DNA from 2 places in the Streptomyces sp. NPDC001852 genome. Region 2 is predicted to be linked to the other one. Evidence: riboswitches for the same ligand, from Rfam matches in the RefSeq annotation. Region 2 holds a riboswitch; the other holds the start of a gene.
The links. Region 2 has a riboswitch for glycine ahead of gcvP (aminomethyl-transferring glycine dehydrogenase). Riboswitches for the same ligand answer to the same signal wherever they lie in the genome.

Region 1: linked by a shared signal. The riboswitch ahead of gcvT (glycine cleavage system aminomethyltransferase GcvT) and the one ahead of gcvP (aminomethyl-transferring glycine dehydrogenase) in region 2 are both predicted to bind glycine.

What each region holds. Positions count from the first base shown of each region.
Region 1 is NZ_JBIATN010000028.1:80,902-87,993, reverse strand. Features, by position in the region: gene ACFYZB_RS35990 (L-serine ammonia-lyase) at 1-1,177, opposite strand, end outside; gene glyA (serine hydroxymethyltransferase) at 1,271-2,539, opposite strand; gene gcvH (glycine cleavage system protein GcvH) at 2,554-2,931, opposite strand; gene gcvT (glycine cleavage system aminomethyltransferase GcvT) at 3,040-4,167, opposite strand; glycine riboswitch at 4,320-4,417, opposite strand; gene ACFYZB_RS35970 (AAA family ATPase) at 4,597-5,241, shown strand; gene ACFYZB_RS35965 (enhanced serine sensitivity protein SseB) at 5,308-6,099, shown strand; gene ACFYZB_RS35960 (enhanced serine sensitivity protein SseB C-terminal domain-containing protein) at 6,263-7,054, shown strand.
Region 2 is NZ_JBIATN010000006.1:375,549-382,640, forward strand. Features, by position in the region: gene gcvP (aminomethyl-transferring glycine dehydrogenase) at 1-2,242, opposite strand, end outside; glycine riboswitch at 2,411-2,505, opposite strand; gene ACFYZB_RS13825 (PRC-barrel domain-containing protein) at 2,625-2,996, shown strand; gene ACFYZB_RS13830 (DNA polymerase IV) at 2,918-4,363, opposite strand; gene ACFYZB_RS13835 (MerR family transcriptional regulator) at 4,419-5,102, opposite strand; gene ACFYZB_RS13840 (bifunctional nuclease family protein) at 5,330-5,803, opposite strand; gene ACFYZB_RS13845 (MerR family transcriptional regulator) at 5,889-6,626, opposite strand; gene ACFYZB_RS13850 (FHA domain-containing protein) at 6,671-7,092, opposite strand, start outside.

The DNA.
Region 1 (7,092 bases), on a different contig from region 2:
ACGGGATCTGGACCAGGCCGCCGACCGGGTCGCAGGTGAGGCCGAGGTTGTGCTCCATGCCGATCTCGGCCGCGTTCTCCACCTGCTCGGGGGAGCCGCCGAGGACCTCGGCCAGCGCGCCCGCGGCCATGGAGCAGGCGGAGCCGACCTCGCCCTGGCAGCCGACCTCGGCGCCGGAGATGGAGGCGTTCTCCTTGAAGAGCATGCCGATCGCGCCGGCGGCCAGCAGGAAGCGGACCACGCCGTCCTCGTCGGCGCCGGGGACGAAGTTGATGTAGTAGTGCAGGACGGCCGGAATGATGCCCGCCGCGCCGTTCGTGGGGGCGGTCACCACGCGACCGCCGGCCGCGTTCTCCTCGTTCACCGCCATCGCGTAGAGCGTGATCCATTCCATCGCGTGCGCCAGCGGGTCGCCCTCGGCGCGCAGCTGGCGGGCGGAGACGGCCGCGCGGCGGCGCACCTTCAGGCCGCCGGGCAGGATGCCCTCGCGGGACATGCCGCGCCGGACGCACTCGCGCATCACCCGCCAGATCTCCAGCAGGCCCGCGCGGATCTCGTCCTCCGTGCGCCAGGCCCGCTCGTTCTCCAGCATCAGCGAGGAGATCGACAGGCCCGTCTCCCCCGTGAGGCGGAGCAGCTCGTCGCCCGTGCGGAAGGGGTACTTCAGGACCGTGTCGTCCAGCTTGATCCGGTCCGCGCCGACCGCCTCCTCGTCCACGACGAAGCCGCCGCCGACCGAGTAGTAGGTCTTGGAGAGCAGTTCCGCGCCCGCCGCGTCGTACGCCCATATCGTCATGCCGTTGGCGTGGTACGGCAGCGTCTTGCGGCGGTGCAGGATCAGGTCGTCGTCGAAGGAGAACGGGATCTCGTGCTCGCCGAGGAGCGAGATGCGGTTCGCCGTCCTGATCCGCTCCACCTGCTCGTCCGCCGTCTCCACGTCCACCGTGCGCGGCGAGGCGCCCTCCAGGCCGAGCAGGACGGCCTTGGGGGTGCCGTGGCCGTGCCCGGTCGCGCCGAGCGAGCCGTAGAGCTCGCAGCGCACCGAGGCGACGGAGGCCAGCAGGCCCTCGTTGCGCAGGCGGCGGGCGAACATCCGCGCCGCGCGCATCGGGCCGACCGTGTGGGAGCTGGACGGGCCGATGCCGATCGAGAACAGGTCGAAGACCGAGATGGCCACGGTCACTCCTCAAGACAGCAGGAACGCAAAAGAGCTGGGGGGATGGTGGGGCACCCTGTCCGAGTGCCCCACCGGGGACTTGCTTGTCCGGGCCTACTTGTTCAGACCCGGGTACAGCGGGTGCCTGTCGGCGAGCGCCTTCACGCGCGCCTTCAGGGCCTCGGCGTCGTAGGACGGCTTCAGCGCCTCGGCGATCACGTCCGCGACCTCGGCGAAGTCCTCGGCCGTGAAGCCGCGGGTGGCGAGGGCGGGCGTACCGATGCGCAGGCCCGAGGTGACCATCGGCGGGCGGGGGTCGTTCGGGACCGCGTTGCGGTTGACCGTGATACCGACCTCGTGAAGGCGGTCCTCGGCCTGCTGCCCGTCCAGCTCCGACTCGCGCAGGTCGACGAGGATCAGGTGCACGTCCGTGCCGCCGGACAGGACGTTCACGCCGGCCTCACGCGCGTCCGCCGCCGTCAGGCGCTCGGCGAGGATGCGCGCACCCTCCACGGTACGACGCTGGCGCTCCTTGAACTCCTCCGAGGCGGCGACCTTGAAGGAGACGGCCTTGGCCGCGATCACGTGCTCCAGGGGACCGCCCTGGAAGCCCGGGAAGACGGCGGAGTTCAGCTTCTTCGCGAAGTCCTTGCCGCGCGCGAGGATGATGCCGCCGCGCGGACCGCCCAGCGTCTTGTGCGTGGTGGAGGTGACCACGTCGGCGTACGGCACGGGGTTCGCGTGCAGACCGGCCGCGACCAGGCCCGCGAAGTGCGCCATGTCGACCCACAGATACGCCTCGACCTCGTCGGCGATCCGGCGGAAGGCGGCGAAGTCCAGCTCGCGCGGGTACGCCGACCAGCCCGCGATGATCACCTTCGGGCGGTGCTCCTTGGCCAGCCGCTCGACCTCGGCCATGTCGACCAGGCCGGTCTCGGCGTCCACGTGGTAGGCGACCACGTTGAACTGCTTGCCGGAGAAGTTCAGGCGCATGCCGTGGGTCAGGTGGCCGCCGTGCGCGAGGTCCAGGCCGAGGATGGTGTCCCCGGGCTGGGCGAGGGCGAACAGCGCCGCCTGGTTGGCGGAGGCGCCGGAGTGGGGCTGGACGTTGGCGTACTCGGCGCCGAACAGCTCCTTGACCCGGTCGATGGCGATCTGCTCGGCGACGTCGACGTGCTCGCAGCCGCCGTAGTAGCGGCGGCCCGGGTAGCCCTCGGCGTACTTGTTGGTGAGGACGGAGCCCTGCGCCTCCATCACCGCGAGCGGCGCGAAGTTCTCGGAGGCGATCATCTCGAGCGTGGACTGCTGCCGGTTCAGCTCGGCGTCGACCGCGGCGGCGATCTCCGGGTCCAGCTCGTGCAGGGACGTGTTCAGGACGGTCATACGGCTACGACTCCTCAGCCGGCGTTCTGGGCGGTGTACTCGTCGGCGGAGAGCAGGTCGGCCGGCTCCTCCGCGACGCGCACCTTGAACAGCCAGCCGCCCTCGAAGGGCTCGGAGTTCACCAGCGAGGGGTCGTTGACGACGTCCTCGTTGATCTCGGTGACCTCACCGGTGACCGGCGAGTACAGGTCGGAGACCGACTTGGTCGACTCCAGCTCGCCGCAGGTCTCGCCCGCGGTCACCGTGGAGCCGACCTCGGGGAGCTGGGCGTAGACGACATCGCCGAGCGCGTTGGCCGCGAACTCGGTGATACCGACCGTCGAGACGCCGTCCTCGGCGGCCGACAGCCACTCGTGCTCCTTGCTGTAGCGCAGCTGCTGGGGGTTGCTCATGGCCTGAATTCTCCTGTACGCGCGGGAGTGCTGATGAAGGGGGACTGCTGAGACCGCTGGTGAGCGGCGGAAACGTGCGCGGGGTCACACGGTGACCGCGCCCAGTGTCTACTTCTGGCGCTTGTAGAACGGCAGCGCCACGACCTCGTACGGCTCGTGGCTGCCCCGGATGTCCACGCCGACGCCCTCGGTGCCCGGCGCCGCGTGCGCCGCGTCGACGTAGGCCATGGCGATCGGCTTGCCCAGGGTGGGGGAGGGGGCGCCGGAGGTCACCTCGCCGATCACCTCGCCGCCGGCGACGACGGCGTACCCGGCGCGCGGCACCCGGCGGCCCTCGGCGACCAGGCCGACGAGGACGCGCGGGGGGTTCTCCTGAGCCTTGGCGGCGGCCTGCTCGAGCGCCTCGCGCCCGACGAAGTCGCCCTCCTTCTCGAACTTCACCACCCGGCCGAGCCCGGCGTCGAAGGGGGTGAGGGAGGTGGTCAGCTCGTGCCCGTACAGCGGCATGCCCGCCTCCAGGCGCAGGGTGTCCCGGCAGGACAGGCCGCACGGGACCAGGCCGACGCCCTCGCCGGCCTTGGTCAGCGCCTGCCACAGCTCGACCGCGTGCCCGGGCTTCACGAACAGCTCGAAGCCGTCCTCGCCGGTGTACCCGGTGCGGGCGATCAGGGCCGGGACGCCGGCGACCGTGCCGGGCAGTCCGGCGTAGTACTTCAGGCCGTCGAGGTCGGCGTCGGTGAGGGACTTCAGGATGCCGGGGGACTCGGGGCCCTGGACGGCGATCAGCGCGTACGCGTCCCGGTCGTCGCGGACCTCGGCGTCGAAGCCGGCGGAACGCTCGGCGAGGGCGTCCAGCACCACCTGGGCGTTGGAGGCGTTGGCGACGACCATGTACTCGGTCTCGGCGAGCCGGTAGACGATCAGGTCGTCCAGGATGCCGCCGTCGGCCTGGCAGATCATGGTGTAGCGGGCGCGGCCCACGCCGACGGAGGCGATGTTGCCGACCAGCGCGAAGTTCAGGAAGGCGGCCGCCCCGGCGCCGGTGACGGTGATCTCGCCCATGTGGGAGAGGTCGAAGAGACCCGCCTTCGTCCGCACGGCGAGGTGCTCGTCGCGCTCGGAGCCGTAGCGCAGCGGCATGTCCCAGCCGGCGAAGTCGGTCATCGTCGCACCGAGCGAGCGATGCAGCGCATCCAGTGCGGTGTGGCGCAGCTCAGTGGGTTCGGTACTGCTCATCGGTCGGTCGTCTCCCAGGGAATGACAGGCGAGGAACGTTCCTCCCCATCTGTCATCGGAACCTGAGAGGTTCGCCGGGACCGCCACGGGGGCGATCACGGCTTGCACCTTGGGTGGAGCCACTGACACAGCGGCCCGCTTTTCAGATGTGCCTCGCCCGCGCGGTAACGGGGCCTGAGAGATTCAAGGGAGGGACTTGCTCCTTCGGCGTCCCAGCGAAGGCTGCTGGGAACTCTCCCGCGCGGATTCAAGCGGCCGGTATGCAGTTGGCGGCCACATCATTGCACGCCGCACCCCCGCCCGTCAGGGGCCGCATCTGCAACCGGGCTGTGGCAGGACGCGTACGAAACCGCCGGGCATCGTGCATTACCTTCCCTTTGCATTCGGCGGGCATGGATATTGCCAAGCCCGAGGGGGAGGACGATCACGGTGAACAGGACCCCGGTGTACGCCACCGTCACCACCGGCATCGCGGTGCCCGGGCAGCGCCCCGCCCCCGCCCAGGCCGTCCGCGACCTGCGCGACCGCGCCGGCCGCGGCCCCCGCGCCCTGGCCTTCGGCCCCCGCGACCTGGTGGTGATCACCGGCCTGCCCGGCAGCGGCAAGTCCACCCTGATGCACCGCGCGGTCACCGGCCCCCGCATCGACTCCCAGGACACCCGCGACCGCTTCGCGGCCCGCCTGCCGGGCTTCCTCCCCTACGCCCTCTACCGCCCCCTGGTCCGCCTCGCCCACTACGCCGGCCTGCGCCGCGCCCTGCGCACCGGCGAGGGTGTCGTCGTGCACGACTGCGGCACCCAGCCCTGGGTGCGCGCCTGGCTCGCCCGCGAGGCCCGCCGCCGTGGCGGCACCCTTCATCTGATCCTGCTCGACGTCACCCCCGAGGCCGCCCGAGCGGGCCAGCGCGAGCGCGGCCGGGGCGTGTCCGCCCACGCCTTCCGCCGCCACCGCCGTACGGCCGCCCGCCTGCTCGCCGCGGTCGAGCGCGGCGAGCTGCCCGCGGGCTGCGGCGCCGCCGTGCTGCTGGACCGGCCGGCGGCGGACGCCCTGCAGCGGATCACCTTCACGAGGTGAGGCCCTGTCGCAGTCACCCGCTAGCCTTCATGGTCACAGCAGTGATTCCCAGCAGGCGGTAGGCAGATGGACTTCCCGGCGGACGTTCCCGCGGACTTCCCGGCACAGGCGCACCCCCAGCCCCACGGCGGCTGGCCCGGCAACGAGCTGGAGGAGGTGCTCTCGGCCTCCCTCGGCATACCCGCCGCGGCCGGCCGGATCATCGACGTGCTGGGCCGGAGCCTGCTCTGGATCCCGCTGCCCAACGGCGGCGGCCCGGACAGCGGCCCGCTCGACCTGCCCACGCTGGAGATCGAGGGCCAGGTCTACGTCCCGGTGTTCAGCTCCGAGGAGCAGCTGCGCCAGGCGACGGGCTCCCACATGTCGTACACCATCGCCCCCGCCGTGGAGTTCGCCCGCGGCCTGCCCCCGCAGGTCGGCATCGCGGTGAACCCCGACGCGCTGGTCGGCATCCCGCTCCCGCCCGCTGCGGTGGCCGAGCTGTGCCGGGCCGGCCGCACCCCGCTGGACGGCCCGAACACCGGCGCCCGGGTCCGCCTCTTCGAGCCCGACTGGCAGGACGACCCGGTCGACTTCCTCTCCGCCGCCTCCGCGGAGTTCGCCGAGACCGGCGTGGTCCTCACCGCCCGCCGCTGCCTGGCCGCCATCGAGACGGACGAGCCGGTCATGTTCGTGGGCGTCGAGCTCTCCCGGTGGGAGGGCGACCTGCGCACCCTGCCCCTCCAGGCCCTGGGCAGAGCCCTCGCCGGCGTCCCGGTCGCGTGGCCGGTCAACCTGGTCCTCATGGACGTCACGGACGACCCGGTGTCCGAATGGATGAAGGCGAACGTCCGCCCCTTCTATCAGTACGGCCACTGAGGCGCCCCTGAGGGGCGCGGGGCCGTGTCCGATATGCGGCTCCGCCGCAGGGGCGCCACGAGCCACGACGCACCCGCACCCGCGCACGTACCCAAGGCGGCAACCCCGTGGGCGCTTAAGCTGTCCCCAAACACGGGGCACAGAAAAGAGAAGGGCACGACAGGTGAGCGCGAGCCACAGCGGCAGCGTCGGCGTGGAACACACGCTGCGCCAGGTCACCCCCGGCCGCTACGACGCCTACGAGGCCCTGCTCCGCGCCCTCGCCACCCCCTCCTCCGGTCAGATCTGGATGCTCCTGTGGCACGGCCAGGCCGGCTCCCCTGACGCCCAGTACGGGAACATGGAGGTCGACGGCTTCCAGTACGCCCCCTGCGTCACCTCCGCCCAGGAGCTCTCGGCCAGCGGCTGGAACCGGTCGTACGAGGTCGTCGACGGGCTCGACGTGGCCCGCACCCTCTATCCCGACCACTACGGCCTCTGGCTCAACCCGCACGCGCCCGGCGGCGGCCTCGGCATCCCCTGGCTGGACCTGCGCCGTATCGCCACGGGCCTGGACCGCCAGCCCGCGGGCCCCCTCCGGCTGGCCGAGCCCGGGATCGAGATCCCGCAGTTCTACGCCCTTCTCACGCAGAACGCCCACCGCACCCCGGCCCTGCGCTCCCTGCGCCGCGCCTGGGTGCAGCCGGCGCTCGGAGCGCCGTACCTCGCCATCGGCCTGGACGTGTACGACACCTCCCCGGCCGCGGTCGACTCGGTGCGCGCGATGATGCAGCAGTCCGTCGGCGCCGTACCGGAGGGCCTGCCGGTCTCGACGGTCGCGATGACCGACGACTACGACCCGGTCGTGATGTGGATGCGGGCCAACGCGCGCCCGTTCTACGACCGCGAGGCCCACGCGGCACCGGCGCCGGCGACCGGTCCAGGATACGGATACACCAGCCCACGGCCCTACTGAGCCGATCGATGTGACGCCGGTCACGATGGGTGCCCGGG
Region 2 (7,092 bases):
TCTCCGGGCCCGCGGCCGGCTGCAGCGGGTGGTTCGGCAGGTACGGCGCCAGGTGCGAGCGGACCGCGACCGGGCCGACGCCGGGGCCACCGCCGCCGTGCGGGATGCAGAAGGTCTTGTGCAGGTTCAGGTGGGAGACGTCACCGCCGAAGTGGCCGGGCTTGGCGAGGCCGACCAGCGCGTTGAGGTTGGCGCCGTCGACGTACACCTGGCCGCCCGCCTCGTGCACCTGGGCACAGATGTCGGCGACGTGCTCCTCGAACACGCCGTGCGTCGACGGGTAGGTGATCATCAGTACCGCCAGCTCGTCGCGGTACTGCTCGATCTTCGCCCGCAGGTCCTCGACGTCGATCTCGCCGTCCTCGGCGGTCTTGACGACGACGACCTTCATGCCGGCCATCACGGCGCTGGCGGCGTTGGTGCCGTGCGCGGAGGACGGGATGAGGCAGACGATGCGCTGCTCGTCGCCGTTGGCCCGGTGGTAGCCGCGTACGGCGAGCAGACCGGCCAGCTCGCCCTGTGAACCGGCGTTCGGCTGCAGGGAGACCTTGTCGTAGCCGGTGACCTCGGCGAGACGTTCCTCCAGCTCACGGATGAGCGTGAGGTAGCCCTCGGCCTGTTCGGCGGGCGCGAAGGGGTGCAGCTGACCGAACTCGGGCCAGGTGACCGGCTCCATCTCGGTGGTCGCGTTGAGCTTCATGGTGCAGGAGCCCAGCGGGATCATGCCGCGGTCGAGCGCGTAGTCGCGGTCGGCCAGCCTGCGCAGGTAACGCAGCATCGCCGTCTCGGAGCGGTGCTGGTGGAAGACCGGGTGGGTGAGGTACGTGTCGGTGCGCAGCAGCGCCTCGGGCAGGGCGTCCTCGGCGGTCTCGTCGAGGGCCTCGATGTCGCCCTTGACGCCGAAGGCGGACCAGACGGCCTCCAGCTGGGCCCGCTTGGTGGTCTCGTCGCAGGCCAGGGAGACGTGGTCGGCGTCGGTCAGGTGGAGGTTGACGCCGTTCTCCCGCGCGGCGGCGACGATCTCGGCGGCCTGGCCGGGCACGCGCGCGGTGAGGGTGTCGAAGAAGGCGCCGTGCACGATCTCGACCCCGCCGGCCTTCAGGCCCTCGGCGAGGAGGGTGGCGTACCGGTGCGTGCGGCGGGCGATGGTCTTCAGGCCCTCCGGCCCGTGGTAGACGGCGTACATGCCGGCCATCACGGCCAGCAGCACCTGCGCGGTGCAGATGTTGCTGGTCGCCTTCTCCCGGCGGATGTGCTGCTCACGGGTCTGCAGCGCGAGCCGGTAGGCCTTGTTCCCGTCGGCGTCGACGGAGACGCCCACGAGGCGGCCGGGCAGGCTGCGCGCGAACTTCTCGTGCACCGCCATGTAGCCGGCGTGCGGACCGCCGAAGCCCATCGGCACGCCGAAGCGCTGGGTGGTGCCGACGGCGATGTCGGCGCCGAGCTCGCCGGGCGAGGTCAGCAGCGTCAGGGCGAGCAGGTCGGCGGCGACGGTGACGAGCGCGCCGAGCTCGTGCGCCTGGTCGATGACCGGCTTGATGTCGCGTACGGCACCGGAGGCGCCCGGGTACTGGATCAGCACGCCGTTGATGTCACGCGCGGCGATGTCGGCCGGGATGCCGTCGCCGAGGTCGGCGACGACCACCTCGACGCCGGTCGGCTCGGCGCGGGTCTGGATGACGGCGATGGTCTGCGGAAGCGCGTCCGCGTCGACCAGGAAGAGGCCCTTCTTGTTCTTGCCCATGCGCCGGGACAGCGCCAAGGCCTCGGCGGCGGCGGTGCCCTCGTCCAGCAGGGAGGCACCGGAGGTCGGCAGGCCGGTGAGGTCGGCGACCACGGTCTGGAAGTTCAGCAGGGCTTCCAGCCGCCCCTGGGAGATCTCCGGCTGGTACGGCGTGTAGGCCGTGTACCAGGCCGGGTTCTCCATGACGTTGCGCAGGATGACCGGCGGCGTGAAGGTGCCGTAGTAGCCGAGGCCGATCATGGAGTCGAGGACCTGGTTGCGGTCGGCGAGCGAGCGCAGCTCGGCGAGCACCTCGGCCTCGGTACGGGCGCCCGGCAGGTCGAGGGCGTCGGCGTTCTTGATCACATCCGGGACCGCCGCGGCGGTCAGCTCGTCCAGCGAACCGTAGCCGACCTGCGCGAGCATCTTGGCCCGCGCCTCCTGGTCGGGCCCGATGTGGCGCTGCTCGAACGGGATGCCCGCTTCGAGCTCCGAGAGCGGAATACGATGGGCGGTCATTGCGGAGGCCTCCTGGTCTGACGCGACCTTCGAAGGGCACCACGGCGCGGGTGCCCGGACGGCCTCCCCCTCTGTCATCTCAACCTGAGAGCTTCACCGGGTACGTCCCGGTTTTCACCGTCGGTGAGAGCGGGAGCCGTCGACACCCGCCCTGCTTTCCAGAGTGACCTCGTCCGTGCGGTACGTGAGCCTGAGAGATTCCGGGGAGGATTTGCTCCTTCGGCGCCTCCGAGGTGGTCGGAGGACTCTCCCGCACGGGGTCAGCAGCCGCTGTCAGCCTACCAGCGAGGTCAACGCCCGAGCCCTCGAGTGGCCGCCTCCCTGAATGTGCTCTTTTGTAGTGCTTACGGATGAGTTGCGACCACGTGGAGGGAGAGGGACCGTGCAGACCGACATCGATCCGCGCAACCTGATCGGCCGCAAGGCGTTCGACCGCAACGGCACCAAGATCGGCACCATCGACGAGGTGTACCTCGACGACGCGACCGGCGTGCCCGAGTGGGCGGCCATACGCACCGGCCTGTTCTCCCGCGACGCCTTCGTCCCCCTGGAGCCGAGCGAACTGATCGAGGGCACCCTCCGTGTCCCCTTCGACCGCGCGCTGATCAGGGACGCCCCGGACTTCGGCGTGGGCCGCCACCTCTCCCCCGAGCAGGAGCTCCAGCTCTACCACCACTACGGCCTCGACGTGGCCTCACCTGCCTCGGCCCCGGACCACGAATTCGGCAAGCTGGCGGGGTCGGAGGAAACCTGATCGTCCTCAGGGGTCCGGGGCGGAGCCCCGTGCCGGTGATCCGAGACCAAGGGCAACGGATCAGCGGCCTCCAGCGCAGGATCCTCGACGAAGAACGTCCGCACCCGCCCCGGAGCGGACTGCGGCGTCTCGAAGCGCACGGTGACCCGCCCCAGCCCACTCCCCTGCACCCACCCGTGCCCGTACTCCGCGTGCCGGACGTCCTGTCCCGCCCGCCAGTGCCTTTCCACGGGCTCCGGCCGCTCCACGACCACCTCGGCCTCGGCCTCCTCCGGCGCCTCCGCCGCCCGCGCGGGCAGGGCCTGCGCGAACAGATCCTCCTGCGTGTAGTCGGCGAGCCCGGAGACGCCCACCCCCAGCAGCCGTACCCCGCCCGTGGTGTCCACGGAGTCCAGCAGCCGCGCCGCCGCCTCCCGCACCACCGCCGGATCGTCCGTCGGCCCCCGCAACGTCTCCGACCTGGTCAGCGTCGAGAAGTCGTACCGCCGTACCTTCAGCACGATCGTCCGCCCCGACAGCCTGGCTCCGCGCAGCCGCCCCACGCACCGGTCGGCGAGCCGCTGCACCTCCAGCCCGATCCGCAGCCGGTCATGGATGTCCACGTCGTAGGTGTCCTCGACCGACACCGACTTCGCCTCGCGCTCGGCGACCACGGGCCGCTCGTCGTGGGCCAGGGCCATGGCGTACAGCGCGTGCCCGTGCGCCTTGCCGAGCAGCCGGACCAGCTCGTCCTCGCCCGCTTCGGCCAGCTCCTCGACCGTGGTGATCCCCGCCCTGCGCAGATGGTCCCCGGTGGCCGGACCGACCCCCGGCAGCGTCCGCACCGGCATCGGGGCCAGCAACGCCCGCTCGGACCCCGGCTCGATGACCACCAGGCCGTCCGGCTTGGCCTGCTCCGAGGCGATCTTGGCGAGCATCTTGGAGGCGGCGAGTCCCACCGATCCGGTCAGCCCGGTGACCGCCCTGATGTCCGCGCGCAGCTTGATCCCGGCCAGCCGCGCCGACTCCTCGTCCCAGGCCGTCCCGCCCGCCTCCAGATCCACGAACGCCTCGTCCAGGCTGAGCGGCTCCACCAGCGGCGACAGCTCCCGCAGCAGTGCCATCACCTGCTCGCTGATCGCCCGGTACACGGTGAAGCGCGGCACCAGATACGCGGCATTGGGTGCCAGCCGGCGCGCCTGGGCCATGGGCATCGCCGAGTGGACCCCGAAGACCCGTGCCTCGTACGACGCGGTGGCCACCACCCCGCGCGGTCCGAGCCCGCCCACGACGACCGCCTTCCCGCGCAGGCTCGGCTTGGATGCCTGCTCCACCGAGGCGTAGAAGGCATCCATGTCGAGATGCAGGATCGTGGGCGCGTTTCTCACATCTCCGATGCTGCACCACGGCACTGACAATGCCCCGCCGCGGACGGGACCGGTGTCAGACCGCCCGGTTGCGGCGCCGCGCCAGTTCGTCCGCGGGGTTGTGCCCGACGAGGGTCTCCCCGGTGTCGATGCGCTCGCCGTGCAGCTGGGAGAGCGCGCTTTCCACGTCCCGCCACACCACGCCGACGGCGATCCCGAAGATGCCCTGACCGCCCTGGAGCAGGGCGTGGACCTCGTCCGGCGAGGAGCACTCGTACACCGTGGCGCCATCGCTCATCAGGGTCATCCGCTCCAGGTCGCGGAAACCGCGTTCCCTGAGGTGCTGCACGGCCGTGCGGATGTTCTGCAGCGAGACCCCGGTGTCCAGGAAGCGCTTGACGATCTTCAGTACGACGACGTCACGAAAGCTGTACAGCCGCTGCGTGCCCGATCCGTACGCGGGCCGCACGCTCGGCTCGACCAGACCGGTGCGCGCCCAGTAGTCCAGCTGCCGGTAGGTGATGCCCGCGGCCGCGCAGGCCGTCGGGCCGCGGTAACCGATCTGTTCCGACCCCATGGACGCCGCCCCTCCGCCGTTCGGCACCACCGTTGGCCGCTGCGGGGCGTGATCGACCGCGCTGCTCGGCTGGGGGTACCCCCTGTTCGAACGCAGCTGAGAGCTCGGGGGAGGGTACGGACCGCTCTCCCCGAACCCGCGTCCGGGGGCACCCCCAGCCGTACCGTCGCCGCTGGTTCTCACGCCGACCTCCGTCCTTGACCTGCCCTCACGACGGTAGGCAGTCACCAGGGGTGCGTCAACGATCGCCACACTCGGCACGCCGAGTGATAATCACCCTAGGAGTGGTTTCCCGTGTCCCACCGCGGGGAAAGGCTAGCCGAATGCGTTCGGGGGAGGGCCTAGGACGCTCTCAATGGCCGGTGGCACGTGCCCGTGCACGGGGTGCCGACGCTCACCGGCGTTCGTCTTCACTGGCTGCTGGTGCCGAAGTCCTCGGGCGAGATCTGGTCGAGGAACTCGCGGAACTTCTCCACCTCGTCCTCCTGCTCGTCCGGGATGGCGATGCCGGCGTCGTCCAGCACCGCGTCACTGCCGTAGATCGGCGTTCCGGTGCGCAGGGCCAGCGCTATGGCATCGGAGGGACGCGCGCTGACCTCGACGCCGCTGGCGAAGACCAGCTCCGCGTAGAAAACACCTTCCCGCAGATCGGTGATGCGTACTTCGGTCAGCTCCTGGCCCACGGCCTCCAGCACGTCCTTGAACAGGTCGTGGGTCAGCGGCCTGGCGGGGGCCATGCCCTGCTGGGCGAAAGCGATCGCCGTCGCCTCCCCCGGCCCGATCCAGATGGGGAGGTAACGGTCGCCTCCCACTTCGCGCAGGAGCACGATCGGTTGGTTGGAGGGCATTTCGACCCGGACACCTACGACATCGAGCTCGTTCACACAGCAACCCTAGGCCGTGCCCGGGATGTTTGGGTAGTCGGGCCGGGAACAGGTGCCCGATCCGGCCGCCGGCGGCTCCGGGCGTTCACGGCAGCCGTACCCCGAGGGCGGTCTGCACCAGCGCCGCGTGCAGTTTCACCGTGAGCGCCGCCAGCTCCTTCGTGCGGGCCTCGGCATGGGCCCTGGTCTGCGGGTTGCGGTGGCGCCTGAGCGGGGCCACCACCTGGTCGACCAGCCCGGCCTCGCGGTCGGCGGCCGCCTTCATCACCCGCAGGTGCCGTGGCTCGATCCCGAACCGGCCCAGCTCGGCGACGAGCGAGGCCACGGTGACCGCCTCGGCGTCGTACGCCCCGTCCTCCAGGGGAGCGATGAGCCCGTACGACTCCCACTCCTTGAGGTCGCCCTCGTCGATCTCCGCGGCCGCCATCAGCTCGGTCCTGCCGATCCGTGCCACCGTGGGCGCCGTGGCCTGCTCCGGAGCGTCCTCACTCGTGCGCTGTCGGCCCACCACGGGCAGCTGGACGGCCTCGCCCCGCTCCATGGCGTCCAGGTGCTCGCGGATCACCTTGAGCGGCAGATAGTGGTCCCGCTGCATCCGCAGCACATGCGCCAGGCGCTCGACATCCCCGGCGCTGAACTTGCGGTACCCCGACGGGGTCCGCTGCGGCTCGATGAGCCCCTCCGACTCCAGGAAACGGATCTTGGAGATGGTGACTTCGGGGAACTCGTCGCGCAGCGCGTTCAGCACCGTGCCGATGCTCATCAGCCCACTGTCCCTGGCGGCGGTACCGCTCCCGGCACCGCCGCTCGGTGTTTGAAGCATGGACCTTCCCTGGGAGTCCCCCCGGACACCGGTCCGGGGGCGGGTCAGATGCCCTGCCGGCTCGCGTAGAACACCAGCCGGTACTTGCCGATCTGCACCTCGTCACCGTTCGACAGGGCGACCTGGTCGATCCGCTCGCGGTTGACGTACGTGCCGTTCAGACTGCCCACGTCGGCCACGGTGAACGAGCCGTCCGGGGAGCGCCGGAACTCCACGTGCCGGCGCGAGACCGTGACGTCGTCCAGGAAGATGTCGCTCTGCGGGTGGCGTCCGGCCGTGGTCAGGTCGCTGTCCAGCAGGAAGCGGCTGCCCGAGTTCGGTCCCCGGCGGACCACCAGGAGTGCCGAGCCCATCGGCAGCGCGTCCACCGCGGCCTGCGCCTCGGGCGACAGCATGGGCACCTGCGTCTGGCCGGTGACCTCGGAGTCGTAGGCCTCGAGACCGGAGATCGAGATCGTGGACGTCG